DNA from 3 places in the Tumidithrix helvetica PCC 7403 genome. Region 1 is predicted to be linked to each of the others. Evidence: riboswitches for the same ligand, from Rfam matches in the RefSeq annotation. Region 1 holds a riboswitch; each other region holds the start of a gene.

Region 1 (10,303 bases):
CGGCGAGGTCGAGTGCAAATCTGGCTCGATCTAGTTCTTCGCGGTTATCCGAGTCGTGACGCTGTTGTCCTGTATGTAAGCACCCAGCTAAATCGAGATAGAACTTATAGCCGACCCAATCCGTTGCCGATCGCAGGACGGCTTTTACTTCAGGCGACATCCATTCTGGCTTGCCCGGCCCCGTACCGACAATCGTGAGTTGACCTCGCGATGCCGTTGCACCGCTCGTGGGATGATAGACCAAGCAGTTAGGAGCGGGCGGAACGGCTTCTTCCGTGATGCGAATGAGCAGTTCGCCATCATCGGTAATCGGTAGTTTGCTTTGGTGCAACCAAGGGGCTTCACCCTCCAAGCGCAGGGTTGCACCAGCGAGCAGATCGGCAATAAACTTCTTGGCATCCTCTGGGTTTGCCAGCCTATATCCCTGTGGAGGATTTAGCAATGTCGTGCGAAATCGGATATCTCCCGTTGTCGTAATTGCAGGTTCAATGCCCAGCGCATCGGCAATTTGACGCGCTAGATCGTTCACGCCATGCAAACCGCCCAGCAAAGGCACGACGGCACTGCCATCTTCGGCAACGGCTAAGACGGGTGGCTCAGAACGTTTATCGGTCAAGAGTGGCGCGAGGGTGCGAATCAGAATGCCTGCGGCACAGATACCCACAATCGATGTTCCTTTAGCAAACAGTTCCTGTAACGTTTCGCCGAAATCGCTGAAACTGATATCCACACCCTCTGTTCGCCCTGCTAAGCCATAGAGAATGGAATTGGGTAAAGCAGTCATGAATTGCCTTGCTGTGGGAACGCTATTTTGTCCAAGCACCACTACTGCAAGCGTTGGAAAGAAAGGCTCTAAAGGCTTCATGACACTGACTTTTGTTGACTGGGGATCACAACTAGCGACCAATAGGGAACTTCTGCGGGATCGACTTCTGCGATCGCCACAATTCTCTGATTTGGCATCGTCGCCCGTTCGATATACAGTGCCCTTGAGAATAATCCCAACTCTACTAGAACATCTCGAACTTTGCTGAAGTGCCGACCGATTTTGATGATGACTGCTGTATCTGCAACCGCGAGGCGATCGCGTAAAATTTCGGCTGAGAGCGTCGCAGGCATAATACTCAATACATCATCGCGATAGGTTAAAGGAACTCCTAATGCCGACGCACTCGCCATCGTGGAAGAGATGCCTGGTACGACTTCGGTTTTAAACTGCCCTGACAGGCGATTAAACAGATACATAAAGGAGCCATATAGAAATGGTTCTCCTTCACAGAGAACAGCAACATCTTGACCGTTACTGAGATAACCTGCCAATTTTTCGGCAGCTAGATCGTAGTAGGGTTGAGAAGAGCGAACTGGACTAAAGGGCAGGGGCAAGGGAACTTCAATTTGATCGGCACGCAGATAGTCGGCGACGATCGCTCTCGCTAACACCTTGCCATTTTCCATAGTGGGATAGGCAATCACTGGCACCGATTGTAAAATTCGATAGGCTTTGAGTGTAATCAGCTCTGGATCGCCCGGTCCAATCCCCAAGCCATAGAGGCGACCTGTTTGAGGGGCGCGATCGCGCTCTCCATCGGCAGCATTTATCTCAGGATTTATCTCGGAGTCGATCATTATGAATTCTCACTGGTTAATGCATTTACAATTTCCTTGCCAACTTCCTTGAAATCGTCACGATCGCTCAATCCCAAATCGAAGATTTCCTGCAACTGGGGAATAGAATAACCATCGACAAACTGTCTGAAGGATTGACTAAACGGCGTTTGGGGTGACAGATTTACATCCATGGGCGATCGCTGCTGTTGATACACCTGCAACATCCGTTCCACAACCACAGGAATTTCCTCGACGGGCACTGCTCGCAATAGCGGTCGTCCAAAGGATGAATTCAGCGCTCGATCTCTTGCTCCCACATAAATGTCATAGGCTTCGAGCGATCGCTCCTCCTTCACAATCTCAGTTCCCACTAGGGCAATGTCACTGTGACGATACTGAGCGCAGGACTTAGTACAGCCACTAAAATGAATCTCGATCGGTCGATCTAGGCTCACTCGTTGCTCTAAAGTTTTCACGAGTTCTAGAGCATGGTCTTGGGTATGGGTCGCGGCTGACGCACAGCCCCCTCGTCCCGTACAGGCAACCATTCCACTATCTAGGTGCGTAGCTGACCAGTGCAGTCCCAAGTCAGCAATCTCTGTTTGCAGAGCCAGTAAGCGATCGCTGGGAATATTCGCGATCAGAATATTTTGCCAAGGTGTTAGCCGCAATTCCCCACCACCGTAGGTTTGCGCTAGCGCTGCTAAGCTGCGTAACTGGGAAGATGTGATGCGCCCAAGGGGCAAGGCAATTCCCAAATAAAACAGGTTTGGCTGAGACTGAGCGTGACTGCCAAGACGATCGAAGGATTCGTCAAAGGATTCGTCAGCGATCGCTTCTGGGGAAGCTTCACTCCTTGTTAAAGGAAAAGATAGAAGCTGTTGCACCCGTTCCAAATAATGCTCTACGCCCCAATCGGATAAAAGATGGCGCAGACGGGGCTTACGATTGCTGGGATAGGCTTCACGCTTCAGATCGATATAGTCCAGATACACTTGAGCGAGGGCGGCTAACAGGGATACCGTTTGCTCTGGCGCGATCGCGATGTTTGTCATACTCCTGCGATCGACTTCTACATTCAAATGTAGCCGAAACAAGATCTCTGAAGCATTGCCTGATTTCCGATTCGGGATTCGATCGGGGTTTTGCTCAGCGACGAAGGTAATATCATTGCGGAGATTTCGGACTGAAACAGATTCCCCACCATCAAAGCAAACACTAAACTTAGGGGAGAGGTTAGCTAATTCGAGGTGAGTTTGCAAATAGTCATCCCAAGCCTTTACCAAGGGACGAGTATCGAGCCGACTATGGGGATCGATCCCTGCCGTGGGACTTACCATCATATTGCGAATGGGGTCGATGCCGATCTCGCGAGGCGCTAAGCCCAAGTTTTGTAAGTGGTGAAAGCTTTCTGGGGCGATCGCTGTTTGAACTCCTCGAATTTGAAGATTGGCGCGATTGGTCACTTGGACACAACCATCTCCATAGCGATCGGTCAGGTCGGCGATCGCTTTACATTGCGGCTGGTTAAGAATTCCTCCCACAATCCGCATGCGCGTCAAAACGCCATCTTTGGCAACGGAACCATAAAATAATCCTGGGCAGATTGGTAATTTCGCGTTTACATCAATCTGCAATTCGGGTATTTGTTTAGAATGTGACAACGAACTATCTCCTCCCTGTGCGACGCAGGGAAATAAGATTCAAACATTAAGCGTCAAACACTTAGGGGAGCGGCATTCTGGCTTTTACAGTTGCGGCACAGCGTCGGAATCACACCAAACTTTCCCGTCCCCCAGTCTTTGAAACCTATCACAAGCTGACTACCAAAAGCCTGCGATCGGCACTTTTCTTAACGAAATCTTGGGTGATGTTATAATTTTTTCAGCCTTCATAGGGAGAAAACCAGAAATTCATCGGGTAGTTAGATGAACTTAATTTTTTGAGCGGCATACAAGCACATTCGCAAAAGCACCAAGCCTTCTTTAAAGTGGGCAATATTAGATTGTCCGTAGGTACGAGGCTGATACCTCACAGGCACTTCCACAATATGTAGTCCTAGCTTTGCCGCCCCAAACAGCAAATCAAAGTCCCCAAACGGATCGAAGTCCCCAAAATAGCTGCGATTGGCAACGATGCGTTCGTAGTCAGAGCGCCATAACACCTTTGTGCCACAGAGGGTATCTTTGAGCGATTGTCCCAGCAAATATGAGAAGGCGATCGCAAAAAACTTGTTTGCTAGGGTATTTAACCAAGGCATCGCTTTGCCCGATCGCGGATAAACAAGACGAGAACCATTAATAAATTCGCCTCTACCCAAAGCAATTACCTGAACAAATTGCGACAAGTCCTCTGGTTGTACGGTTAAATCGGCATCAAGAATCATCAGGATGTCGCCCGTTGCTTCGGCAAATCCCAATCTCACAGCATCGGCTTTCCCCTTGCCTTTTTGCTGCATACTTTTAAAAGTGAATTGTGCAGCGCCACGCTCTTCTTGCCTATTTTGAGCCTCTGCAACAACCCGTTGAATCTCTTCCCAAGTATTATCTTGCGAATGTCCTTCCACGAAAATAATTTCTGTGTGTTTCCCTAAAGCTGGCATGCGCTCTACAGCCGCTTGAATATTTCCTGCCTCATTCCGCGCTGGAATCACTACACTTACTGAATAATTAGCGATCGCTTCGGTAGCACTGGAAATCGTAGGGCGGGCAATAATATAGTTCGTCAGGCTGAGATTATCAATAACAGGCAGTTGACAAATATAACGGTTGATAAAGTTGGCAAGCAATGGAATCCACTTTGGGCAGAGGAATCGCTTCCCCATTTTGACCGTACTATAGCCAGTTACCATCAGTAGGTTCAGCACATCATGTAGGGATAGCCAATTTTGCGGTGGCTGGGGGCGTCGTTGTCCGATCAGTTCGGCTAAATGCAAAAGCCCCTCCCACTGATAGTTATGGAAGACGAGAACGATCCGCGTGCGCGGATGGCAAAAGGCTTGGAGCCGATCGAGTACCGACTGAATATCGTTAAGATAACCTAGAACCCCTGCGAGGAGAATAAAATCAAATTTTTCAGATTCTAAATCTTCGGGTGTAAGAGCCTCGGCATCAAGACAGTAAAAACGCAAGTCAGAGGGCTGAGAGTCCTTGGGTTGAGATGCAATCGGGTTGGTTTGATGTTTTTCCTGTGCGATCGCAATGGCAGATGGGGCAAAGTCAATCCCCATACCCAAGCTAGGCTTAACGGCAGCGAGTAGACTGCCCGTGCCACAGCCAATCTCAAGTACCTTACTACCCTGTGGAACCAAATATTGGTGTAACTTTTGGATATCCTCGTAGTAATAATGATTGCGATCGCTCCACCAATCTAAATCAGGGGCAATCTGCTCAAAATACGATTGAATTTTATCTTTAAACCTGTCCATCAACTTAAAAATTACTTAATTTACCTTGTACAGGCTTTGTAGGATCGCGGTTTTGAGTTTAACTCAATATCATCCCATGCTAGATATTCATAAAACATAACCGAGAGATCGCTTCATTATTGCTGACCGCTACATACCCTTTTTCGGTAAACTAAAAAGTTACTTAACTGTTTCTATAATTTACATTCAGGGGTAATCAAGCATTGCGTAAGATTGTCATTGCTGGCAACTGGAAAATGTACAAAACCCAGTCTGAAGCAAAAGCCTTTTTTGCTGAATTCCCAGCACAGCTTAACGCTACAGCAAAAGCCGCAAGCGTAACCAACCAACAAATCCTTATTTGTGTCCCATTTACCGATCTAGCGATTTCGCAAGCGATCGCCAGTTCGAGCGCATCACCTAGCATCCATATCGGCGCACAGAACCTGCATTGGGGCGATAGTGGCGCATTCACGGGTGAAATTGCCGCCCCCATGCTGGTTGAATTGGGGATCAAGTTTGCGATCGTCGGGCATAGCGAGCGACGTCAGTTTTTTGGTGAAACCGACGAAACGGTAAACAAAAGGTTAAAAGCCGCTCAAAAGCATGGTATCACGCCCATTTTGTGTGTGGGAGAAAGCAAGCAGCAACGCGATGCTAATGAAACAGAAGCATGGATTTTTTCTCAGTTAGAATATGGACTGAAAGAAGTCGATCAGCAAAATTTGATTATTGCCTATGAGCCAATCTGGGCGATCGGCACGGGTGACACCTGTGAAACTGCCGAAGCCAATCGCGTGATTGGGCTAATTCGCAGCAAACTCACGAATCCTGATGTCACGATTCAGTATGGTGGTTCGGTTAAACCTGAGAATATTGACGAGATCATGGCACAACCTGAAATTGATGGCGTGCTAGTGGGTGGCGCAAGCCTTGATGCCACGGGCTTTGCTCGCATTGTCAACTACCAAAGTCCCTAAACCCATCCTGCAATATTCAAGCTTAACCACAGATACAGCACCCCAACAAAAACTTAACTCAAGAAAATTTGCTGTTAAAAAATTGACTTAATTTAGCATATTTTGTTAAGATGATGTGCTGTTGATTTACACTATAAAACCGCAAGCACAATAAACTTTTATGCCCACTATCCAGCAGCTCATTCGTAGTGAGCGCCAGAATACTAACCAGAAAACCAAGTCTCCTGCCCTCAAGAGCTGTCCCCAGCGCAGAGGCGTTTGTACGCGTGTGTACACCACCACCCCCAAAAAGCCCAACTCTGCCCTGAGAAAAGTAGCAAGAGTCCGCCTAACTTCTGGTTTTGAAGTAACAGCATACATTCCTGGTATTGGGCATAACCTGCAAGAGCACTCGGTTGTGATGATTCGCGGCGGTCGGGTAAAAGATCTACCTGGTGTGCGCTACCACATCATTCGCGGCACACTAGATACAGCGGGTGTCAAAGATCGCAAGCAAGGACGTTCTAAATATGGTGCCAAGCGACCTAAGCCAGGTCAAGCCGCTGCACCCGCCGGAAAGAAGAGATAGTCCATTCAAGGCTTATCATTCGCTCATCGTCGATACGTTAAAGCAAATGACAAGTGGCGAATATTCTCAAAGTGAAAGATTTTCAATTACAACAAACTTAAACCTCATCACTCAGTAAAATGTCTCGTCGTACTAAAGTCGCCAAGCGCGTCACCCCACCTGATTCTGTCTATAACAGTCGCTTAGTTAATATGCTGATTAGGCGCATTATGACCCGTGGCAAGCTATCTGTTGCTACCCATATCGTTTATGAAGCACTGGATACTGTTGCGGAACGGACTGGTAGCGTTCCGATTGAGGTCTTCGATCGCGCTATTCGCAATGCCACTCCCCTCGTGGAAGTCAAGGCAAGACGGGTTGGTGGTGCAACGTATCAAGTACCCATGGAAGTTCGCAGCGATCGCGGTGTTGCCCTTGCCCTGCGTTGGCTAGTGCAGTATTCTCGCTCTCGTCCCGGTCGGAGTATGGCAAGCAAGTTAGCCAACGAGCTAATGGATGCTGCCAACGAAACGGGTGCAACAATTCGCAAGCGCGAAGAAACCCACCGTATGGCTGAAGCAAATAAAGCCTTTGCTCACTATCGCTATTAATCCACTCTGTAGCACTTGCCTAGTAAAGATTTATATCTTTGCGCTCCGTTAAGTTGCTATATTATTCTTAATACAAATTTTCAATTCCTGACAAATACGAGGAAACTGTCGTGGCACGAACCATTGCTCTAGATAAAGTACGCAACATTGGGATTGCAGCTCATATTGATGCTGGAAAAACCACAACTACTGAGCGTATTTTGTTTTACTCCGGTGTTGTACACAAAATGGGTGAAGTCCATGAAGGCACCGCAGTAACTGATTGGATGGAGCAAGAACGCGAACGCGGCATTACCATCACAGCAGCTGCGATCACCACAAGCTGGAAAGATCACAAAATCAACATTATCGATACCCCAGGTCACGTTGACTTCACGATTGAAGTCGAACGTTCTATGCGCGTTTTAGATGGTGTAATCGCAGTATTCTGCTCTGTTGGTGGCGTTCAGCCTCAATCAGAAACTGTTTGGCGGCAAGCCGACCGTTATAAAGTGCCACGTATTGTGTTTGTCAATAAGATGGATCGCACTGGCGCGAACTTCTACAAAGTTTACGGACAAATTCGCGATCGCTTGCGCTCAAATGCTGTGCCGATTCAAATCCCCATCGGTAGTGAAGCCGACCTGCGAGGCATTGTCGATCTCGTCAAGATGCGCGCTTACATCTACAACGATGAAATTGGCAAAGATATTATTGAAACAGACATTCCTGAGGATGTACTAGATCGAGCTAATGAGTTTCGCACCAAGCTGATCGAATCAGTTGCCGAAACTGATGATGCGCTTACAGAAAAGTATCTAGAAGGAATCGATTTAACCGAAGAAGAGATTAAAACTGGACTCCGATTAGGCACACTCAGAGGTACAATCGTACCCCTCGTTTGCGGCTCTGCCTTTAAAAACAAAGGCGTGCAACTACTTTTAGATGCGGTGATCGACTACCTACCTGCGCCGATTGATGTTCCTCCAATTCAAGGAACATTGCCAGATGGTAACGTCACCACCCGCGAGGCTAATGATGATGCGCCTATGGCTGCTTTGGCATTCAAAATCATGTCCGATCCCTACGGTCGCCTTACCTTTATCCGAGTTTATTCGGGCATCTTAAAGAAAGGTTCCTACGTTCTTAACTCAAGTAAGAATAAGAAAGAACGCATTTCCCGTCTCATTGTTTTAAAGGCTGATGACCGTATCGAAGTTGACGAACTGCGTGCGGGTGACTTGGGTGCTGTACTGGGGATGAAAGACACATTTACAGGCGATACGCTGTCGGATGATGCCAACCCAGTGATTTTGGAATCTCTATTTATTCCAGAGCCAGTTATCTCTGTGGCAGTAGAGCCCAAAACAAAGCAAGATATGGAAAAGCTATCAAAAGCTTTACAAGCCTTGTCAGAAGAAGATCCTACATTCCGTGTCATGGTTGACCCTGAGACTAACCAGACGGTTATTTCTGGGATGGGCGAACTCCACCTAGAAATTCTCGTAGACCGCATGTTACGCGAATTTAAAGTCGAAGCAAATGTGGGCGCACCACAGGTTGCTTACCGTGAAACGATCCGTAAGGCTGTTAAAGCTGAAGGTAAGTTTATTCGTCAAAGCGGTGGTAAGGGTCAATATGGTCACGTTGTGATCGAACTTGAGCCAACAGAGCCTGGAACTGGCTTCGAGTTTGTCTCCAAGATTGTAGGAGGTACTGTTCCTAAGGAATATATCAATCCTTCTGAACAGGGCATGAAAGAAGCCTGTGAATCAGGGATCATAGCGGGTTATCCTGTTATTGATTTAAGAGCAACCTTGGTTGACGGCTCCTATCATGACGTTGACTCTTCTGAAATGGCTTTCAAAATTGCTGGCTCAATGGCAATTAAGGAAGCTGTGATGAAGGCTGGTCCAGTCTTGCTTGAACCGGTGATGAAAGTGGAAGTCGAAGTGCCTGAGGACTTTTTGGGAGATGTGATTGGAGATCTCAACTCTCGTAGAGGTCAAATCGAGGGTATGGGCTCAGAACAGGGTATTGCTAAAGTATCATCGAAAGTCCCTCTGGCTTCGATGTTTGGCTATGCCACTGACATTCGCTCCAAAACTCAGGGTAGAGGTATATTCTCTATGGAGTTTAGCCACTATGAGGAAGTTCCTCGTAGTGTTGCAGAAGCTATCATTGCCAAAAGCAAGAGCAAAGAGTAGTAAAAGTATCAAAGGAATAACAGAGTAAGGAATATAACTTAAATGGCACGCGCAAAGTTTGAACGGAACAAACCCCACGTTAATATTGGTACCATCGGTCACGTCGATCATGGTAAGACAACCCTAACTGCTGCAATCACAATGACTTTGGCAGCAAATGGTCAGGCAGCAGCAAAAAAATATGAAGACATTGATGCCGCACCTGAAGAAAAAGCGCGTGGCATTACCATCAACACAGCTCACGTAGAATACCAAACAGACGCACGTCACTACGCTCACGTTGACTGCCCTGGGCACGCTGACTATGTAAAAAACATGATTACCGGTGCAGCCCAAATGGATGGTGGCATCCTCTTGGTGTCGGCTGCTGATGGTCCTGAGCCTCAAACCCGCGAACACATTCTTTTGGCGCGTCAGGTAGGTGTACCCAATCTGGTCGTATTCCTGAACAAAGAAGACCAAATGGAAGGTGAGGAAGAGTTAGTCGAGCTTGTAGAACTAGAAGTTCGCGAGTTGCTTTCTTCCTATGACTTTGATGGAGATGCAATTCCGATTGTTAGAGGATCGGCTTTAAAGGCAGTTGAAGCCCTGACCGCAAATCCTAAAGTTAAGAAAGGCGAAAATCCTTGGGTAGATAAAATCTACGCACTGATGGATGCTGTTGATGCCTTTATTCCAACCCCAGAACGTGCTGTTGACAAGCCATTCTTGATGGCAGTTGAAGACGTATTCTCAATCACTGGTCGTGGTACGGTTGCGACGGGTCGGATCGAGCGTGGCAAGGTCAAGATTGGCGATTCTGTTGAACTCGTTGGTATTCGCAATACCCGTAGTACTACAGTTACTGGTCTAGAAATGTTCCAAAAGACCTTGGAAGAGGGTCTGGCTGGAGACAATATCGGCGTACTGATGCGTGGTATCCAAAAGTTGGATGTAGAGCGCGGCATGGTAATTGCTAAGCCTGG
Region 2 (10,303 bases), on a different contig from region 1:
CACATCGGAAGGAGAACGCGAGTCAGCCATCAATAAAGCCAAAGGTTTAGCCGATGCTCAGGTTTTAGCGGCAGAAGCACAGCAAAAGGCAGCAATTCTAGAAGCGGAGGGTCAAAAGCAAGCTCGCGTACTTAGAGCTGAGGCGCAACGGCAAGAGCAGGTGCTGCGATCGCAGGGTACAGCCCAAGCCCTCCAAGTTTTGGTTCAAGCGACCAAGGGAAATCCCCAAGCGCAGTCTGCTTTACAATTCCTGCTTGCCCAAAACTACATCGACATGGGAGCGACAATCGGTGCCAGTAACAGCAGCAAAGTCATGTTTATGGATCCGCGCACGATTCCCGCTACTTTAGAAGGGATGAAGTCGATTATTAGTGAGCCCAGTGACGCAATGCCCGTCGATGGTTTACCCAGTGACTGGGGCAAATAGCTAAGTGCAAATATGGCAAGAAAATACTTAGCTATCAGCATTCAGGTTGCAACTGACAACTGATAGCTAAAAGTATTTAGCTAAATGCTATTTACTCTTCTTCATCCCATGCTTCTACTTCTAATAGGCTGCTGATGGCATCTTGGGTACTAAAACCAAATTCTGACAGTTCCTGTTTCCAGTGCTGCCATTCGTCCCCAAAAATCAAGGAAATTTGCCATAGGCAATCGCTTGGCTTGACCAACTTAGATTTAACCAGCGATCGCACTTGGTTTTGAAACTTCACCATAGGGTGAGCTACTTGTGTATTCATAAACTCCGTAAAGGTTGCATTCGTTCTATAAGACAGGTGCGATTTTTGAAACTTTAAGATCGTCAACCTGAATATTGTGGCAATTCAATCTCTTGGCAGCTTAGGATCTGGGCAATTCGATCAACTCAAAGAGTCTCAAACTTGCCCGATCTCGACTTTGCCTATTTAAACTTAGCTTAAAAATTGGTAAAGGACTAAACGCCAACATTCTGCGTTGCCAGCTTTGCATATTACACCTGAAATCCATATTTTGCAAATTCTATATCTGGATTTTTTGATTTTTAGCCAAGATCGCTGAAATTTTGGTTGTTACGCTGACCGAATCTCTCGTATGTTAAAGTTGAGAAACTGTCGGTTCTAGTGGGAAACAGCCACTAGAGGTAACGGGGAAAACCTGGTGTGAGTCCAGTACTGTCCCGCAACTGTAAATTTAGTAGCCAGCAAACATTTAGCAGCACACAGTGAGTTGGTAATTTCACGAAAAACTGCGAACTAATCACTGGTAACTTTTGAGTCAGAATGCCCGCCGATCGCGCCATCGACCCATCAAAACAATGATTCATCTGCGAGGTATAGATGATGTTTATAAATTTAAAAAGCTCGTTGTCCCAATCTATAGGTGCGGGGCGGTTCATTGCGCTTTAACGATAGTGACTGGCAAGGAAATTTTGGCTATTGGCAAAGTGGATTTATTCACGCCAACCTAATGATGATTGGATACCATGCTTGGAAAGGCTTTCTGCAATCGGGTCGAGGAATTGTAGATTGTACTGTCGATGCCAAAATCATTCATTCTTCCACAGCAATTACCGATTTAGTTCCATTTCAAATTCAATTTATTTCACAAACGCAGATACCCGACCATCCTCCCATTGGCAGTCTAGAGCCAGATGTAATCGAAATGCTTCTGCAAGTGGTGCAGACTTACAATCCGCACCGAGAAGCAATTATGTTATTGGCGGCTGGTCGCCAGGCTGAGTTTACTCTCTTGCAAAATATGGCGATCGCTCCGTCTGAATGCTACGACCAAGTTTGCAATCGTTGGGAAGAGTTTGAGTTCAGTCCATCTCAACGAGTTTGAAAGGATCGATCTCAGATTTAGACCAATATCCCTATCACAAATTAGATAAATCACAAATTATATGAATCACAAATTATATGAATAAAGTAACTCGCTATCAAAATGCCGCACTCCAATACTATATGGAGATCACGGGTTCTCAGTACCTCCACTATGGCTATTGGGAACCAATCCCCACCTCATTCGACGATCTGACAATTTTAGGGCTCCGCAAAGCCCAAGAATCCTACGCTTATCATTTACTTGCTTTTATTCCTGAAGGAGTTCACACCATCCTTGATGTCGGCTGTGGCATCGGTGGGAATGCCGCTTATTTACTTAAGCAAGGCTTTAAAGTCGAAGGCTTAGCTCCAGATCCATCCCAACAGGAAGGTTTTCTCACTCGCACGGGCGGTGAAGCGCCCTTTCATATGTCAACATTCGAGAAATTTGTAGAAACTTCTCACGCCAAAAATCCCTCACCTGCTTACGATCTGTTGCTATTTAGCGAAAGCAGTCAATATATGTCAGCAAAAGATATTGCAGAGGGTGCAGCCCACTTAGCCGTAAAGGGTGGCTATGTCTTGCTCGCTGATATGTTACGCACCAACGCAGAGTACCGTGAAGGGATGTTCTCAAACTGCCATGTTGTAGCCGACTTAAAGGCTGCAATGGAACGAGCGGGGTTCAAACTGGTTAAGTCTGAGGATATTTCGGCTCATATTGCGCCAACCATCGATATTTGCGTGCATAACTTCCAGATTTTTGGTCTGTCAACGATCCACTATTTGTCAAATCTCGTCCAGATTGCCGTTCCTCCGATATACGCGTTGATCGATCGTCTATTTGGCGATCGCTTCAAGAAGCTCGTCGCTGAGGGTGAAGCCGCTTCATCGTTATTCAAGCAACATCTTTGCTACGAAATTCAACTTTGGCAATTAGCCGATCCCGCCTCGGTAAAAGTCTAATACCATTTTTTGAAAAGACCGCGCTCTGCGCGGAACCCAAAACCCGATCTGTGGCAAATTCAAGGGAAATTGGTATAAGTCGGAGACAAGGGAATGCTAGGTCAGGGAAATTCTGAAGTTCAAATCGCAGACACCGATGCGTTTATCTATCAACCGCCAGCCCGTGCGATCGCGGCAAAACGGATTTTGGTAAAACCCAACCTCGGCTATCCTGTCAAGCCGCCCGTAACCGTGAGCATGCAGGTCTTAGATGCAGTTCTAAAAGGGTTAAGGTTAGCCAGCCCCAAGGCTGAGATTCTAATCGTAGAGGGCGTATGTTCGCCCGTCAGCCTCTCTGAGATTGCCCGTCGCCATGGTTTAGATGAACTTCTCGACGATGGAATGCAGTTGCTCGATGCGGACACCTTACCCCTTGTTGAATATGTGAATCGATCGCCCCAACCCGTTCGATTTAAAAGCATGTTTGCCCCTGCTCTATTACAAGAAGTTGACTGCCGTATTACTATCGGTGCGCTCAAACGCACGCATCTCAAGGGCGAATCGCTGGTTTCCGCTTCTTTAAAAAATCTGTATGGGCTATTCCCCCGATCGCATTACAAAGCCAGAAGTGCAAATTCGCGAGGGCAATTGCATCGTCCTTCGGTTCCGTTAATTTTGCAGGATGTTTACTTTAGCCTCGGCTATTTGTTTGATGGCGCTGTTGTAGATGGCGATCGCAAATATTTCAGTCCTGATTGGAAACCTGACAAAGGCAGGGCGATCGCTTTGGGCAAAGTGTTTTGGGGTGAAGATCCAATTTCTGTAGACCGAGAAGCCTGTGCGGTTGGCGAGGAACCCATGCCTAGCTATTTGGATGCGATCGCGCAATTGCGAAATTTAGCGGACGAAATTTAGATGAAATTTAGCGGAATCGCTCAGGCATTGCCCTTGGCGTCTTTATCTGAGTTTTTATCGAATCGACGGATCACGTAAGCGATCGCAAAGCTGCCATTCTCATGCTTTTCTAGGGCATCCGCCAGATCGAAAGTTCGTTGTGCTAATTCTATGCCTAATTTTTCAATCACAGCCTGTCGTTCCTGTTCGAGTTGCACCTTCTCGCGCATTTGTGCTTGCCATGGGCTCGAAAAAAGCTGTGGAATTTTTGTCGTTAACTCTAACTTTTCTAAAACTTCCCATTCGCCTTTGTCACACCAAATTCCGCTACAAACTGGACAACGCTCTAGATAAAAAGGTTGTTTAAGACTTATTTTCGTCCTTGCCAAGTAACTCCCACATTCTGGACATAAACCCGCTTTTGCATCCGTTGCAGCAGGGGCAAAATTCAGCGATTCATCGAGAAATGCTGGTTCTGTCACGGGCAACTCCACAGATTCTTGGAGAGCGATCAGTTGTTGTGCCTGCCATTGTTCGTACTCGACACAGGGGATCCAATTGCCTTCACAGGTCGAACAATGACAAACGGATAGACCCTGACTGAGCTGACTTGCCACCAGTTGAACCTGTTTATCTTTAGGGCATCGCATCAAAGTTCTCCGTTTTCCCAAAAGTTTGACAAATTGACATGCTCCAAAACTGCGGATTCAAAATCAAGAATCTTTGCATGACATCATACAGGCGAAACCCAAAAATGAACTTTCTGAAGCCTCAAAAAATTAATTTCCGAGTACTCTATGTCTTAGCAAAAGGTTTTGTCAAAACCTAGATCGAGCGAATTTTCAACTTCTAGCCCAGCTAAATGATTTCGATCCAAATTAATGCGATCCAATAATTTCAGAAAGCTTGACCGAGCCCTGCCGTCTGATTTGCCAACCTGTGTCAGTCCACTCTGCCACTGTGGAGGGGGAGCCACTTCCTGTCACGATTTCAAGATTTTCTTCCTTACCTAGCCCATTCTCTAAGCGATCGCCTAAAACCAGTACTTCAGGAAAATAGTTAGAAATCTCTAACATCTTTCGCATCGGTGGTTGTCCGCTTGGGTTGGCGCTCGTCGTTAATAAGGCTCCTGTTTGTTGTAGCAGGGCGAGCGCAATTGGGTGCTCGGGGATGCGCACCCCAATCGTATCAAAGTCGGGATTCAGTTGACGACCTAGAAAATTTGCTGGCAAAACCAAGGTTAAAGCCCCTGGTAAGTATTGTTTCGCCACTTTACGCCAAAGCGGTAAGGCAGAATGTTCGGTATCTACAAACCTCAATAGCTCGTCCAGCTTCGCTGCCATTAAAATGAGCGGCTTGTCTTTGGGACGTTGCTTGAGCGCAAAAATTTCGTCGGTTCTGCTAGCGATCGCAGCTAAAGCTGGCACAGTGTCAGTAGGAAAACTTACAAGTCTCCCAGATCGCGCACCTGCAACCAATGCTGCCATAGAGACTAGTGCCATAATCCCAATTTAAACTTTTGCTTCGATTTCTTTAGCAGACTCTCCAGTAAGTGCGGTCAAATATAAATCGACCACCCGATCTTCAGGCTGTAGGACATGAGCGAGAACCCCTGGACCAAAAAATCGCGTAAATTTTTCCTGTTTTTGCTGCCAAGTATCCCAGCCAATTAGCGGTGAGTTAAATCGTAAGACCAAACTATAAGCACCCTGAGTTGCCTCAGAAGCAGAAATTTCTTCATACAGACCTGATAAAACTGGACGCTCCTCATCGGTAGGACTCAAGCCCAATTTGTCTAACACCTGATCTAAATGCGCCTCAATGCCATAGCGATAGCGCGTTACATCCTTACGTACTTGATTTTGGGTTGAGGTTGCCTGCGTTTCTCGCAGTTTCACAACAGCAGCAGAAGCAGGAGATAAAACCTTCACTGGCTTCACTTCAGACGACTTTAGCGCGGCTCCCCCCAACAAAATCGGGATGCCATAAAAAAAACCAACCAAGTTTAAGGTTGAGTTACCTTGAGCGTAGGCAAAAAATCCGACCAAACTCAGCGAAGCTCCAACCAAGAGGAGCACTGAGGCTAATGACACTTTACGCAACATAATTCAATTAGCTTAACAATACTTAATCAATCTATCTGGTTTCGGTGTCATCCGAGTAAAAAGTTGTAAGACAGCATGTCATAGAGCCTCACTTTTGTGTTAGAAAGGCTACAATCAATCTTGTTACATTTGTGGATGTGCCAGAATAGTAAAGCGTTGCCTGCATTGCTGTCCAAAAGCACTGAATGAAACGCTGACTTTGAAGTTAGAATTAAGCCCTATGGCTTTAGTTCTCAGACACACCTTCCTGTAGCATATACAGCTAGGTATCCTGTCTGCATCTTCCCACATACATAGATTACAAAGCATTGCAGTTTAGACAAGTACGGAATCTGAGGAATCTGGCATGAGCAAAGCCATCAACTTACTCCCTGAGGTCATGTTGCCTACCGATCAAATTGAGGACAGTGAAGAAGAAGACATTGATCTAGAAGATGATGACAGAAGTGACGATCTAGATTCAGCAGACCCTTTAGATATTGCTTCCGATGAGGAAGATGGTGGTAAGTTAGCCAAAACGAAGGGCGCAAAAAAAACACGAGCCAGTCAGACCAAGAAAAAGCACTTTACCGAAGATTCAATTCGGCTATATCTTCAAGAAATTGGTCGTATTCGCCTACTCAGAGCGGATGAAGAAATTGAGCTTGCCCGCAAAATTGCTGATTTGCTAGAGCTTGAGCAAAAACGCGAAGAGATTGCCAATCAACACGACTGTCCACCTGATGATGTCAAAGAGTCAGAATGGGCAGAGCGCATGGAAATGTCTCTGGGTGCTTTTCGCCAACGTTTGCATTCAGGCAGACGCGCCAAAGACAAGATGGTGCAGTCAAATCTGCGTCTGGTTGTCTCGATCGCCAAGAAATACATGAATCGCGGTCTGTCGTTTCAAGATCTGATTCAAGAAGGTAGCCTTGGTCTGATCCGTGCCGCCGAAAAGTTTGACCATGAGAAGGGCTATAAGTTCTCAACCTATGCAACTTGGTGGATTCGGCAGGCAATTACCCGTGCGATCGCCGATCAGTCCCGCACGATCCGCTTACCCGTTCACCTGTACGAAACCATTTCGCGGATCAAAAAAACCACAAAGCTACTTTCTCAAGAAATGGGGCGCAAGCCTACCGAAGAGGAAATCGCTACGCGCATGGAAATGACTATTGAGAAATTGCGCTTTATCGCCAAGTCTGCTCAATTGCCAATTTCTTTAGAAACTCCCATTGGTAAAGAAGAAGACTCGCGTCTAGGTGATTTTATTGAGTCAGACGGAGAAACTCCAGACGACCAAGTTGCCAAGAGTTTGCTGCGCGAAGATCTTGAGAGTGTCTTGGGAACACTTAGTCCTAGGGAACGCGATGTTTTGCGTCTGCGTTATGGGCTAGACGACGGGCGCATGAAAACCCTTGAAGAAATCGGGCAGATTTTTAACGTTACCCGCGAACGCATTCGCCAAATTGAGGCAAAGGCACTGCGCAAGTTGCGCCACCCCAATCGCAATAGCGTCTTAAAAGAGTACATTCGCTAATTTCTCAAGCTAATTTCTCAAACCCATGACACAAGTAATTGCGTCTGAACCCTCAAAAATCTCACTTTATGAGCGCGATCTTAATCTCTGGTTAGAGCAGGCGATCTCGCAATTAAAGTCTGGCGATTTTCACAATCTTGATGTTGTCAATCTAATTGAGGAGTTAGAAGGTTTGGCCGGCAGGGATAGACGAGAGCTAAAAAGCAGATTGAGAACATTGCTAGAGCATTTACTCAAGCGGATATATATCAATCTGCCCGAATGCTTCAATGGTTGGGAAATCACGATTAGAGAACAGCGATCTCAACTAGAAGACATATTCGAACAGTCTCCAAGCCTAAAGGCAATCTGGGAAGAGGCTTTTAATAGTGCGTGGCGATCGGCGCTAAAAAATACTTGCCAAGAGTATCGTAATTTTACATTTCCCGACGCATGGCAATTTAGCCACGATATTGACTCACTATTAACTATTGATTTTTGGGAAGAAATTTAACGCACAAGAGAGTTGTAATTAATTTGTAGTGCATGGCTCATGTCTGCATAGGCTGAAAGGCCGTGCTACGCCCTCAAACAATATAGGAGCGCTATAGTTTTAAACCTGTTACTTGGTGAGTCTCTCCAAATTTGGAATTGTTCTGCCTTCTCAATAAAATTGTACTTAGCCTAAACACAGGTGTTATACTTAGAAGCCTGTGAAAAAGACATGATTTGAAACCAAATAATTAACTGCTATGACCAAACGCACTCTAGGCGGTACTTCCCGTAAAAAAAGACGCACCTCTGGGTTTCGTGCCAGAATGAAAAGTCCCACAGGTCAAAACGTGATTAAAGCTCGTCGCCGTAAAGGTCGTGTACGCCTCACCACTGTTTAGTTTAAAAGACCATTTTTAGAAGATCGGGTTCCAAGGCGCGTTTAAGCACTCGTTTAAACAACAAGCTAAAAAATAGCTTTAAAAAAGACGAAAATACGCTAGGAACAATGAGTTACCATCTCATTTCACATTTACGGCTCGATACTGCATCCTGCCAGTCGTGTGCCTACTCACCTCATGTTGCTTACTCCGTTTCACACCTATCTTTTGCCAATACCGTGCTGCCTGCTCAAAATCGTCTGAGGCGAAGGCAAGACTTTGCTGAAGTTTATGCTAAAGGCGATCGCTACAGTGGTCAGTATCTGCGTTTACGCATTTACGACTTGAATAAAACAAGTAAAAAGTCTGGCACTGACATACAGATTGGCATTGTGATTAGCAAAAAGGTTAGCAAACTGGCGGTAACCCGTAACCGAATTAAGCGCCAGCTACGTGCAATTTTTCGTCAACTTCTGTCACAATTAAGGCAAGGTTTGCAGATAGTTGTAACGGTTTCCACCCTACAGGGGAGTCCAACTTTTAAGCAACTTTGGGATGATTTAATAACATTATTAGTCAAGGCTAAAGTTTTGCATGGCAATTAACGAAGAAGTTTATTACGAAGGTGCCCCGCATATTGGAGACCTGATCGTCGGTTTGCTGCTCAGTGTATTTGTAATTACTATTCCCATTACAATCGGTGCGGTAGTGAGAGCTATATGGTTAAGGTATAGAATTACAAATCGGCGAATCACCGTAACTGGAGGTTGGTTTGGGCGCAATCGTACAGATATTGTTTATGCTGAGATTGCTAAAATCGTCACAGTCCCTCGTGGCTTAGGCTCTTGGGGTGATATGGTACTTACCTTAAAGGATGGTTCGCGGCTAGAGCTAAGGTCTGTCCCAAAGTTTCGTGAAGTCTACGACTATATAGAGTCAAAACTCAGCCTAAAGGCGAGAGAAGTCAGTGGTGGCGTTGGGGGGACAACTTAGTTCCCAAGCTGTATACAGGAATGTATATAGGCATTTTCCCAAGGCATAAAGCATAGAAAGTTAAAAGTTAAAAGTTAAAAGAAAAGGTTAAAGCATGGATTTTGGTGTAGGTTTCCTGTCAAACAGTGTCATGTTGCCATTCCTAGACTTTTTCTATGGCATTGTGCCTAGTTATGGGTTGGCAATTGTTGCACTCACATTAGTGGTTCGACTTGCACTCTTTCCCGTGAGCGCAAATCAGCTTAGGAGTATGCGCCGCATGAAGATCGCTAACCCGATCATGCAACAGCGGATTAAGGAAGTCCAAGAGCGCTATAAGAGCGATCCTGCTAAACAACAGGAAGAAATGGGCAAGGTAAACTCGGCAAACTTTAAGGAGTTTGGCAATCCACTCTCAGGTTGCCTCCCTGCGATTCTACAGCTACCTATCCTATTTGCCCTGTTTGCAACCCTTCGGGGATCGCCTTTCGCCGACATTAACTACACTCTAAATTTTCAGATTTCACCACCAGAGCAGATCGTTGAGTCGCAACCTTTTGTTTCACCTACTCAAAATGTTTACTTTGCAGATAAAGTTCATTACCCCGTGCAAGCAATTGCGCCATCTGGTACAAGTCTTGCCGTAGGTGCGAAAGAAACGATAAAGCTTCAAACCATCCAAAAGGAAAGCTTTGATGTACTGAACGCCAAATTCCCAGACACCGATCTAACCCCCAAATGGCAAATCACTAAAGGTCAAGGTCTGGCTGAAGTGTCGCCTGATGGTGTAATTACTGCTCTACAACCAGGGGACGTTACCGTTCAAGCTACCGTACCGGGTCTAGCATCTAGCAAGGGTTTCTTATTTATCCAAGCTTTAGGTAAAGTTGGCGCTACAAATCCTGACGGCAGCATCAACTGGGATATTATGGTCATGATTCTGGGCTTTGGCTTGAGCCTCTATATCAACCAAGCCATCTCTGGCGGCAATTCTTCTGGGCAAAAGGCTAACTCTGATAGCCAGCAACAGCAAGAAACTATGAATAAAATTACACCAGTCATTTTTTCTGGCATGTTTTTATTCTTTCCTTTGCCTTCAGGGGTTTTACTGTACATGCTGATCGCTAACGTCTTTCAGACTGTGCAAGCCTTTATCGTGTCAAAAGAGCCTCTGCCAGAAAATCTACAAAAGTTAGTGGATACTTCTGCATCGCC
Region 3 (10,303 bases), on a different contig from region 1:
CCTACTACAATCTCGGTCTGGCTGAAGAACAACGCAATAATCTTGATGGTGCTGTCGCTGCTTTCCAGAAAGCTGTAGGCTTAGACCCACAGTACGCACTCGCCCACAATGGTTTGGGCTCTGTTTTGCGCCGTCAAGGCGATCGCAAGGGGGCAATTACTGCATTTCGACAGGCGATTACGCTTGCACCCCAGTATGCAACGGCTCACTTTTCCCTAGGTATCGCCCTGTATGAAGACAAAGACTATGATGGCGCTATAGAGGCATATAAACGCGCGATCGCAATTAACAATCGCTTCCCCAATGTTTTTTATAACATTGGGATTGCCTACGATGCCAAAGGCGACACCGATCAAGCCATTCTTTCCTACAGGCGATCGATCGAGCAAGACAACAAAAATGCGGATGTGTATGCGGCGTTAGGCACTGCCTTGCTTAAAAAAGAAAAAGCACCTGAGGCAGTTGAGGTGTTTCGGCGCAGTATTGAGTTAAACCCTAAAGTTGCAGCCAACTATAACGGGTTGGGTTTAGCATTGCGCCGTCAAGGCGATCTAAGTGGGGCAATCGCTGCCTACGAGCAAGCCATCAATCTCAGCCCTAGATATGCGGCTGCCTACAACAATCTCGGTCGTGCCTTATCCGATCAAAATAAACCTGTGGATGCGATCGCCGCGTTTCGGAAAGCGATCGATGCCGAGCCTAGAAATAACGTTGCCTACAGTAATTTAGGTAATTTACTCCGCACCCAAGGAGATAGTGCTGGTGCTGTTGAGGCTTTTACCCGTGCGATCGTCTATGGCAAAGAAGAGTTATGGGTTGACTACGCGAGTCTTGGTTTAGCCCTTGCCGATCAAGGCAAAATGCGAGAATCTTTAGACGCTTACAACAAAGCGATTTCTCTGAACCCCAGTTACGCTAGGGCACATTTTGGTTTAGGGGCTTTATACACAATGCAAGGCGATATTAGTAGCGCCATTCGCTCTTATCAAGAGGCACTGAGGCTCTACGAGGCTGACAATAATACAGAGTGGGTAAAGCGTACCCGCCAAGCATTACAGGCTTTGCAGGGCATCACCTAAAGCAATAGATTCATCTCAAACTAAGAAAGACAGTTGTAGAGACAATTCATGAATTGTTACTACAACTGTCCTTCCAGACTCTCCGCCATTTTCAATGGTTGCTGGAGATCTAACCGCCTAAAAAGCAGTTAGATGAATTGATTAGATTTTGGAAATTGGAAATAGAACGGCAATAACTTGGGAAGCGAAGAAAGCTAGACCAATACCAGAAATCACTAGACCGGCAGAACGCAACTGTATGGGGGATTGCTGTTCGGCTTTTTGCTTGAGGATGGTTGCCTTACCAATCCAAAATGCAAGGAGTGACACCACCAGTTGCACAATTGTAAATCCAATCAGATAAGCAATTAGAGGAGTAGTTTCTGCGCCAAAAATGGATTCGCCATACGCATAACCATGAAATATGCCAGCAAGCGCTGAAAGCCCTGCAACGACAAAAGTATTAAATCTATCCTTCTCAATCAACAAAATACCGAATAGCAAGATCGATCCAGAAACAAATAGCTCAACTCCTGGAAGATTTATGCCTGCTAGATGTGCCCCAGTACCAAGCATCGCAGATAATACAAACGAAATCGGAATCATCAGTCCCTGTCGCTTAATAGCAGCAAGCAAGCCAACTGCCACAAGAAATGCAAAATGGTCGGGTCCAATCAAGGGGTGCGCTATACCAGATACAAAACCTTCAAAGAAGTTAGATGCCATTTTTCCATCCATGGCATGGTGAGCAAAAGCTGGTGTGGCTGACAACAACAAAACACCAAACAATGCAGCTAAACAGACTGCCTTATAGACAACCTTATTAAAAGGAAGAAACCGAGAATTTTTAAATTTATTCATTTTCTGTGCCTCGCAGATATTAGGAATGAGCAAGATCGTCGGCGGGCATCCTGACTCAGAGATTTTTGCGATCTCATTACAGTTGCGGGACAGTGTTGGACTTACACCAAGCTTTCCCCGTTAACTCTGACGGTCAAATTCCGACAGAACCGATTTTATAGCCTAATAAAGATATCACGCTTGAAAGTGCCCAATCCTGCCTACGCAATTCTTATTATGGCAACTGTGACAGCTTAATACTTTTCCCCAAAAACAAGGCTCGGAAGTAGTTTGCAAGCTAGTGTTCGGCTAGCTCGTAGGCAGCAACAATTTTTTGCACGAGTGGATGGCGCACAACATCAGACTTAGTAAAGTGACTAAAGGCAATACCCTCAACCCCTTCTAAGATCTTTTGCGCCATTTTGAGCCCAGATTTTTGATGATGGGGCAAGTCAATTTGGGTGACATCTCCTGTCACCACCATGCGAGAGTTAAATCCCAGACGCGTCAGCACCATCTTCATCTGGGAGATCGTGGTGTTTTGTGCTTCATCCACGATGATGAAGGCATTGTTTAACGTGCGACCTCGCATATAGGCGAGTGGAGCAACCTCAATCACACCACGCTCGATCAAGCTGGGGATTTTTTCTGGATCCATCAACTCGTACAAAGCGTCATAGAGAGGGCGCAAATAAGGATCTACTTTTTGTTGCAGATCGCCAGGTAAAAAGCCTAGCTTTTCGCCTGCCTCCACGGCAGGACGGGTTAAAATCAGACGCTCAAACTCCTGATTTTGCAATGCCTTGACGGCTGCCACCGCTGCCAGAAAGGTTTTGCCAGTCCCCGCAGGACCAATCCCAAAGATCAGATCGTGGTTTTCCATGTCCTGCACGTATTGCTGCTGCTTGAGCGTGCGTGGCTGAATCTGTCCACCTCGATGGTTCCTTGTAATCGCTGGTCGATCGCTCCATGATTCCGCCCGTTGTTCTTCCACAGCTTGTTTGGCTGCCAAAATATCGACCGAAGCGATCGCTCGATCTTGCGACCAGAGTTGCTTGAGGGCGCGAACAATTTGCAAACAGAGGGAAATCTGCGGTTCAGTACCCTCGATCAGTAAATCTTGTCCGCGCAGAACCAATTTTGTGCCTGTCTCAAGGGCAATTAATTTAAGGTTTTCTCCCCTAGTCCCTGCCAAACGTATGGCACTACTGGGACTAGGTAGACTGAAAGTTTGGGATTCACCCATGGGTTATAAATTACTTGCTGGTAACGAGGTTTTCTAACCCGCTAATAACGCGAGCAGAAAGAATTTTGTCTCCTAACTTTAGTTTACGCAAAACTTCTTCGCCTGTGGTGACATATCCAAAAGCCGTGTAGTTGCCGTCGATCAAATTTAAACCTGCAGGGGTCAGATCGGACTCAAACAAATACAGGAAAAACTGCGAGGAACCGCCATTAGGATCGGTACCAGGGTGAGCCATTGCCACGGTGCCATAGGCAGAAAACGGCAGTACGGGTAACGTGCCAACCATGCCGAGTTCATCAAAGGTATGTTCGTAGACTGGATCTTTTTTATTCACCACGCGAATTTCTAGGGGCACAGTGCGAACTTTACCTGTTGCGGAATCCACAAAGCCATCTGCCTCACCCGCAGGATCGCCAGCTTGCAAGAAGAAGTTGTCATCAGCCCGATTAAAGGTTAAACCGTTGTAAAAGCCCCGTTGAACCAAATCGACAAATTGACCTGCATTGACAGGGGCACTAAAGCCATCCAAGGTCATCGTGAAATTCCCTTTCTCTGTTTCCATTTCGACGATCGCTCGGCCCTTAAGCTGGGGCAATCCTGAATATTTTGCGGGAACTTCAAAGGGAAATGCCTGAACCATTTGGCTCTCAATCGTTCCCACATATTCCAGCGCTTTTTCGCTTAGGGGTTTGATGTTGTTTCTGTCTTTGGTGGCGATCGCTTCTTGCAGGGGAACAAGCACATTGCCAAGACTGGCAAGGCTTTCTTCCGCCGATTGTTTCGCGGCTGGGGTAACACTTGCCAAAATCTGGTCGCGTTTTTGCGACACGCTTAACAGAATACTATCTACATCTTTGCTTAGACCTTTCCAGCGTTTGAGATTGGCTTGGCGGGGCATACCCTCTAATTTAAGCTGAATCTCCCGCACGATCGAATTGTCAACGGGTAAGGCATTTCGTAGCAAAACGCTTGCATCTTTGATCGCACTTTTATTGGGTAAAGCCGCAAAACTAGGCTGAGGATAAACCACGCACCCAATTGCTATCAAAACTGTCACAGCGATCGCAATTGCGACCTGCGACCAATTTGCCAAGAATTTATTTCTAACCATGAGACCTAGATGAATGAACTAGCCATTTAAAATGCTAGGACATTTGGGAACTAGAGAAAAAAATAAAATGATTCGTTATAGCAATCCTCAATGAGTTGTAATAATTTGTTGCGCAGGCATCTTGCCTGCAAGGGCTAGAAGCCCGTACTACGTTCGCAAACACAAGGATCGCTTTAGAAAAATTAACTAGGACGAATAAACCAGAGGCTTCTTTTGCCATCATGGCTAATGGAGTCAACGATGAGGTCTTTGACTTTGAGGGGCAACCGCGCTTCTTTTCTCGCACGGCGAAGCGTATTGACCGAACATTCTAAAATTTTAGCAACCTCTGTGGTGCTCCAAAGTCGGGTAAACACATCATCGGGCAGATTAGACATGCTTTTGGCAAGTTCTGCCCAAGACTGCACGTAAATTTCTGTGGCATCTTCATGTTCGATGGTTGCTTCTGGCTCACTTTCTTCTGGCTGCACGGGGTCAAGATCTAACGTGCCGTAGATATCTGTATCGACATAAAGCTGCAAGTTGAGGATATCTTCCCAACTTTTTAAAAAATCTGAACTCGCAGGATCGTCTATGTCTTCTTGATTAACCAGTAAATGATAGTTTGGTGGACTAGGTAGGCTAGGTGGGCTTGGTGGGAAATTTACAGAAAGATCTACGCCACCCTTTGGCTCAGTCTTTAATTGCAGAATGAGATCTGAAAGCGCTTTCAGCACGCTATCTTTGCGTCCATTTTCATAAAGAGCGTTAAGCTCATTTACCATCGGAACCAACTCTTCTGGCACTGAAAGCATGGCACTGTCTAGGCGATCGCTGGGCTGGTGAGTATCTACCACAGGGCTTGTTATTGGACACTTTTAAGAAAGATTACTGTTGACAAGCAGGCAAGAAATTACAAAACAACAATAAAGTAAATATAGCAATCCTATTTAATTTGTATGTAGGGGCACATGAATCACCCCTACGATTCTAAGCAGAGAAAAATTGCTCATGAATCATGCTTGATTGCGATTGGTAATGCCTAACGGATAATTCTTAAAGTATAGCGTTAGGTTTAACGTTAAATTTAATCGCGATCGCGTTAGACTGCATTCCTCTCGTTTTACTCTGGCTCGTTGGCTCAGATATTCATCTAGAATACCCACCCTCTATGTCTTTATCAACATTCCCGATAATCTACTCAGATCGGTTTTTAGAGCATCAAACTGGGGTTTATCATCCTGAAAATTCGGGTCGATTAACCGCAATCATCGAGGCTTTAAAAACTTCTGATTTGGCAAATCGTCTGACGTGGAAACAGCCTACGCCGATCCAACAAAGAGATCGCCTGCGGCAAGAGATAGAGCGCTTTCATACGCCCGCATATATCGATGCTGTGCAGGCAATATCGGAACGGGGTGGCGGTCATATTGATGGGGATACGATCGCGTCGAGCCGCACCTATGAAGTGGCATTATTGGCAGTGAGCGCATGGTTAGATGGGGTCGATCTTGTCTTAGCCTCAGACGAACCCGTTTTTGTCGTTGCCCGTCCACCTGGACATCATGCTCGCGCTCACACGGGAATGGGGTTTTGTATTTTCTCGAATGCGGCGATCGCGGCACTGTATGCGCTCGATTTACCAAATATTCAACGAGTGGCGATTTTAGATTGGGACGTGCATCATGGCAATGGTACGCAAGAAGCGGTTTGGGATCGTCCAAATCTTGCCTATGTTTCTACCCATCAAGCCCCCTTTTATCCCTATACAGGCGATCTAGAGGAGACAGGAGCCCATGGCAATGTCTTGAATTTACCGATGAGAGCAAATTGCTCGCTTCAAGAATATTTGGTCGTATTTGAACAACGTGTCATCCCTTTTTTGCAAGACTTCAAACCAGATTTACTGATTGTCAGTGCAGGGTTTGATGCGAATTCTAACGACCCTTTGGCGAGTATGTCCCTCAAGCCTAAAGACTATGGTGTCCTCACAAAGCTCTGTTTGCAGCTAACCCACAAAATAGTATTTGGCTTAGAAGGTGGCTATGAATATTCTAGTTTGTCTGAGTCAGTATTAGCCGTTGTGGGGGCTTGTTTGGCTAGCGATTAGCTTCTATAGGAATCTCTGGTTTAGATTTTAGATCGGACTTTAACAGGCAAAGGTCTAGGGCGGAAGAGCCTCGCCCCTCCCAATGACCAAATCCACATATTGCCCTTCTTCTCTCAATTATTTTTTACGGTTCGTTGAATTCTATGAAGCTTCTATTTATCTCAACTCCTGTCGGTGCATTTGGTTCTGGTGTTGGCGGGGGCGTTGAGCTGACCGTTGAGAATGTGGCGAAGGAACTGATGTTGCGATCGCACACGGTTCATCTTGCAGCTTGTGTGGGTTCTCAATCTCAGACGATTCCACTGATTACGATTCCTGGGGAAGTGCATAGCTTTGCCCAAAATCAAACGAGAACCGATCCCGTGAGCTTCCCAAACAATTCGGTTCTAGCGAATCTGTGGACTTATGCCCGTGAAATGCAAGATAGTTATGACTTAATCGTCAATTTTGCCTACGATTGGTTGCCATTCTATCTCACGCCGTTTTTTGAAACCCCGATCGCGCATTTTGTCAGTATGGGTTCGTTGTTAGATTCGATCGATCGCGCGATCGCTCAAGTCGTACAACAATATCCCGATCGCATTGGCGTCTACACCCAAACCCAAGCCGATACCTTCGATCGCCCCTTCCCTATGGGCAGTCAGTTTCGTCTCTTGGGTAGTGGCATCGATCTCGATCTGTATGAGTTCCAGCCGACTTCAGAAGCTCGCTTGGCTTGGGTCGCCAGAATTTCGCCTGAAAAAGGTTTGGAAGATGCGGCAGCGGTGTCTGAGGCAACAGGTTTAGAGATCGATGTCTTGGGTAAAATGCAAGATCGAGAATATTGGGAACAGGTAAAGCAAGATTTTCCTAAAGCGAAATTGAATTATCTGGGCTTCCATCCTACAGAAAAGCTACAGGAAATCATGGGAGTGTGCCAAGCGCTGTTAATGACACCTAAATGGGTTGAGGCTTTTGGAAATGTCGCGATCGAGGCACTCGCCTGTGGCGTTCCCATTGTCAGCTATGCCAGAGGTGGTCCCGTTGAAATTATCAAACATGGCAAGACAGGTTATCTAGTGGAGCCCGATAATGTCCCAGCTCTGTGTGATGCTATCACAGCCGTGTCTCGGATCAATCGGATTGTCTGCCGCCGCGAAGCCGAGGCGGAATATTCTCTGACAGCTTTAGGCGATCGCTTTGAGCAATGGTTTATCGATATTCTTACTTGAGTTCTGGTCTATTTGGGACAATTCATGAATTGTCCCTACGATTCTAGGCAGAAAAAACTGTTTATGAAGCATGGCTGCAATACTTCAAAAAAAAAGATTAGAAACTTTTTGCGATCGATAATCTAATTTCAAATGAGAGCCGCCCACCCACTCCACTTGAGATTTAGCGCTCACGTTGATGCTGATACCATTTTCAAAAAATGATACGACGCATCATTTTTTGAAAATACCGCGCTCGGCGCGGAACCCCAAATTCGATCTGTTGCAAATTTAAAAGAAATTGGTATGACTTCATCAGCTAGAAGCGTAAAACATCACTGGAAAATAAGCTTGTGCCCCAACACCGATATCCCCTTGCCGTAACAAATTGCTCAATCTAGCGTGTTAGCATATCTCAGTATGACTTGCGTGCATGGATAGCACTACGTTTAGGAGATATTTGAGTGGCAGACATTTCATTTTTAGCGAATACCGACCCCGCGATCGCAGGCCTGATTAATCAAGAACTAGAGAGACAGCGCAGCAATATTGAATTAATCGCCAGCGAAAACTTTACCTCTCCTGCGGTAATGGCAGCACAAGGCTCGGTACTGACCAACAAGTATGCCGAAGGCTTGCCTAGTAAGCGGTACTACGGTGGCTGCGAAATTGTGGATGAGATTGAGGCGATCGCGATCGATCGCGCCAAACAACTCTTTGGAGCCGAACATGCCAACGTCCAACCCCACTCGGGTGCACAGGCTAACTTTGCCGTGTTTTTGACTCTTTTAGAGCCTGGCGATACTTTTATGGGCATGGACTTGTCCCACGGTGGACACTTAACCCACGGCTCACCTGTGAACGTCTCAGGCAAATGGTTTAAGGCAGTGCATTATGGCGTTAGCCCAGAAACCGAACAGCTAGATTACGACATGGTGCGCGAACTTGCCTTGAAACATAGACCCAAGTTATTGGTCTGCGGCTATTCTGCCTATCCTCGCGTGATTCAGTTTGATAAATTTAGAGCGATCGCTGATGAGATTGGGGCTTACCTATTTGCCGACATTGCCCATATTGCTGGGTTGGTCGCAACGGGACATCATCCCAACCCGATTTCTTACTGCGATGTGGTGACAACTACAACCCATAAAACCCTGCGCGGTCCCCGTGGTGGCTTGATTCTCACCCGTGATGCGGAACTAGGTAAAAAACTCGATAAGGCTGTGTTCCCCGGTACTCAGGGTGGGCCGTTAGAGCATGTGATTGCAGGTAAGGCAGTTGCCTTTGGTGAAGCCTTAAAGCCTGAATTTAAAGTCTATTCTGGCGCTGTGATTGCGAATGCTCAAGCGATGGCAACACAACTGCAAAAACGTGGATTTAAGTTAGTTTCTGATGGCACAGATAATCACTTGATGCTGATTGACCTCCGTTGCATTGGTATGACTGGCAAGGTTGCCGATCTGCTTGTCAGTGGGGTCAATATCACGGCAAATAAAAATACGGTTCCCTTCGATCCGACTTCACCGTTTGTCACCAGTGGCTTGAGAGTGGGTTCTCCCGCCATGACCACAAGGGGCTTGGGTACAGAGGAGTTTCGCGAGATTGCCGATATTATTGCCGATCGCTTGCTCAGTCCAGAAGACGAAGCCGTACAAGAAACCTGCAAACAAAGAGTGGCAGACCTCTGCGATCGCTTCCCACTCTATCCCGATCTCTATGCGGGACAAGCTCTAAAAGTTCCTGCTTTAACCAGTCGCTAAAGCCTAAACGGAAATCCTTAATACATTATAAAAATGCCTCTCTTTAATAAAGAGAGGCATTTTTTTGGTCATTCTTATCGATCGAATTTCAAGCCCAACTTCAAGTCAGCGTACTTGGATCGATACCCAACTCGCGTAACTTTGCTGCTAATACGTCAGCACGTTGGCGTTCTTGTTCGGCACGTTGATGTTCTTGTTCGGCACGTTGATGCTCTTGTTCGGCACGTTGATGTTCTTGTTCGGCACGTTGGCGTTCTTGTTCGGCTTGTTCTGCACTCCACAATAATAGGTCGCCAGCTCGATCCCACCAGCGCAGCCAAGTATTGGGTTGGCTTAGTCTTGCCCCAGACCAAATCCCTAAAAATAGTTCTAACTCAGGAATCCAGACGCGACCGCGATCGTCTGGTTTCTGCAAGGAATATTCGCCCATTTGCAGACAACGCACCTCTAAACTAGGTTCGTAGGGATCGAAGGTGACATAGGTAGGAACTTGCAGGATCTGCTCGTAAAAGTACAGCTTGCCATAGGGCGGACTCGATCGCACGGATAATTCGCTGCCATCGGTTTCGGAGAGGAACTCCATCACAATGGCGATCGGAGAACCCTCTAGGCTAGGTGTATAGCTGCGACGAATAATGCCCTCAGCAACAGGCTGCACTTGCGGCACATAAAACCAATCGGGTGCTTTGACCACGATCTTTTTATTGACTGTCGCAACCAGCGCGAAGTTGGAACCGATCAACATTTCTGGCTGGATCAGTCCTGCGGCTCCGAGCGCATCTGTAAGGGCAGCAGCAAGGGAGGGCTGTTGAATGTTTTCCACAGGATCGTCAGGTAATACAAAGTCTGCTGGTAAGGCTTCCCAAGTAATGGTTGGCGCTGTTTTGATGGGTGGGGCTTGCAGAACCATGATAAAGAAAACAAGTTGCTTGTTTTAGTAGGTTACTGAATATGCTTAGAGTGTAACAAACTCTAGCCCTTTCTGAGCTGTTTCGATCGCAGGAGAACC

Evidence for each region. A riboswitch is a leader RNA that binds a small molecule or an ion and turns the genes downstream of it on or off. The one in region 1 is predicted to bind cobalamin.
Region 2: it holds a riboswitch for cobalamin, as region 1 does, so the genes downstream of both, ACP2WE_RS06745 (hypothetical protein) here and cobG (precorrin-3B synthase) in region 1, are expected to answer to the same signal.
Region 3: it holds a riboswitch for cobalamin, as region 1 does, so the genes downstream of both, ACP2WE_RS19840 (HupE/UreJ family protein) here and cobG (precorrin-3B synthase) in region 1, are expected to answer to the same signal.

The regions. Positions count from the first base shown of each region.
Region 1 covers NZ_CBDDRA010000004.1:30,692-40,994, forward strand. The annotation lists gene cobJ (precorrin-3B C(17)-methyltransferase) at 1-865, opposite strand, end outside; gene ACP2WE_RS05035 (precorrin-2 C(20)-methyltransferase) at 862-1,626, opposite strand; gene cobG (precorrin-3B synthase) at 1,626-3,272, opposite strand; adenosylcobalamin-variant (AdoCbl-variant) riboswitch at 3,335-3,406, opposite strand; gene ACP2WE_RS05045 (glycosyltransferase) at 3,533-5,035, opposite strand; gene tpiA (triose-phosphate isomerase) at 5,239-5,994, shown strand; gene rpsL (30S ribosomal protein S12) at 6,155-6,562, shown strand; gene rpsG (30S ribosomal protein S7) at 6,682-7,152, shown strand; gene fusA (elongation factor G) at 7,263-9,338, shown strand; gene tuf (elongation factor Tu) at 9,381-10,303, shown strand, end outside.
Region 2 covers NZ_CBDDRA010000005.1:171,132-181,434, reverse strand. The annotation lists gene ACP2WE_RS06755 (SPFH domain-containing protein) at 1-427, shown strand, start outside; gene ACP2WE_RS06750 (DUF4327 family protein) at 519-740, opposite strand; cobalamin riboswitch at 1,076-1,285, shown strand; gene ACP2WE_RS06745 (hypothetical protein) at 1,360-1,821, shown strand; gene ACP2WE_RS06740 (methyltransferase domain-containing protein) at 1,899-2,768, shown strand; gene ACP2WE_RS06735 (DUF362 domain-containing protein) at 2,862-3,662, shown strand; gene ACP2WE_RS06730 (TFIIB-type zinc ribbon-containing protein) at 3,683-4,291, opposite strand; gene ACP2WE_RS06725 (L-threonylcarbamoyladenylate synthase) at 4,520-5,143, opposite strand; gene ACP2WE_RS06720 (DUF2854 domain-containing protein) at 5,153-5,746, opposite strand; gene rpoD (RNA polymerase sigma factor RpoD) at 6,093-7,265, shown strand; gene ACP2WE_RS06710 (DUF29 domain-containing protein) at 7,291-7,758, shown strand; gene rpmH (50S ribosomal protein L34) at 7,997-8,137, shown strand; gene rnpA (ribonuclease P protein component) at 8,245-8,721, shown strand; gene ACP2WE_RS06695 (PH domain-containing protein) at 8,711-9,109, shown strand; gene yidC (membrane protein insertase YidC) at 9,204-10,303, shown strand, end outside.
Region 3 covers NZ_CBDDRA010000025.1:6,383-16,685, forward strand. The annotation lists gene ACP2WE_RS19835 (tetratricopeptide repeat protein) at 1-1,079, shown strand, start outside; gene ACP2WE_RS19840 (HupE/UreJ family protein) at 1,221-1,919, opposite strand; cobalamin riboswitch at 1,943-2,088, opposite strand; gene ACP2WE_RS19845 (PhoH family protein) at 2,197-3,144, opposite strand; gene ACP2WE_RS19850 (peptidylprolyl isomerase) at 3,155-4,255, opposite strand; gene ACP2WE_RS19855 (hypothetical protein) at 4,438-5,091, opposite strand; gene ACP2WE_RS19860 (histone deacetylase family protein) at 5,406-6,344, shown strand; gene ACP2WE_RS19865 (glycosyltransferase) at 6,488-7,555, shown strand; gene glyA (serine hydroxymethyltransferase) at 7,999-9,294, shown strand; gene ACP2WE_RS19875 (Uma2 family endonuclease) at 9,395-10,204, opposite strand.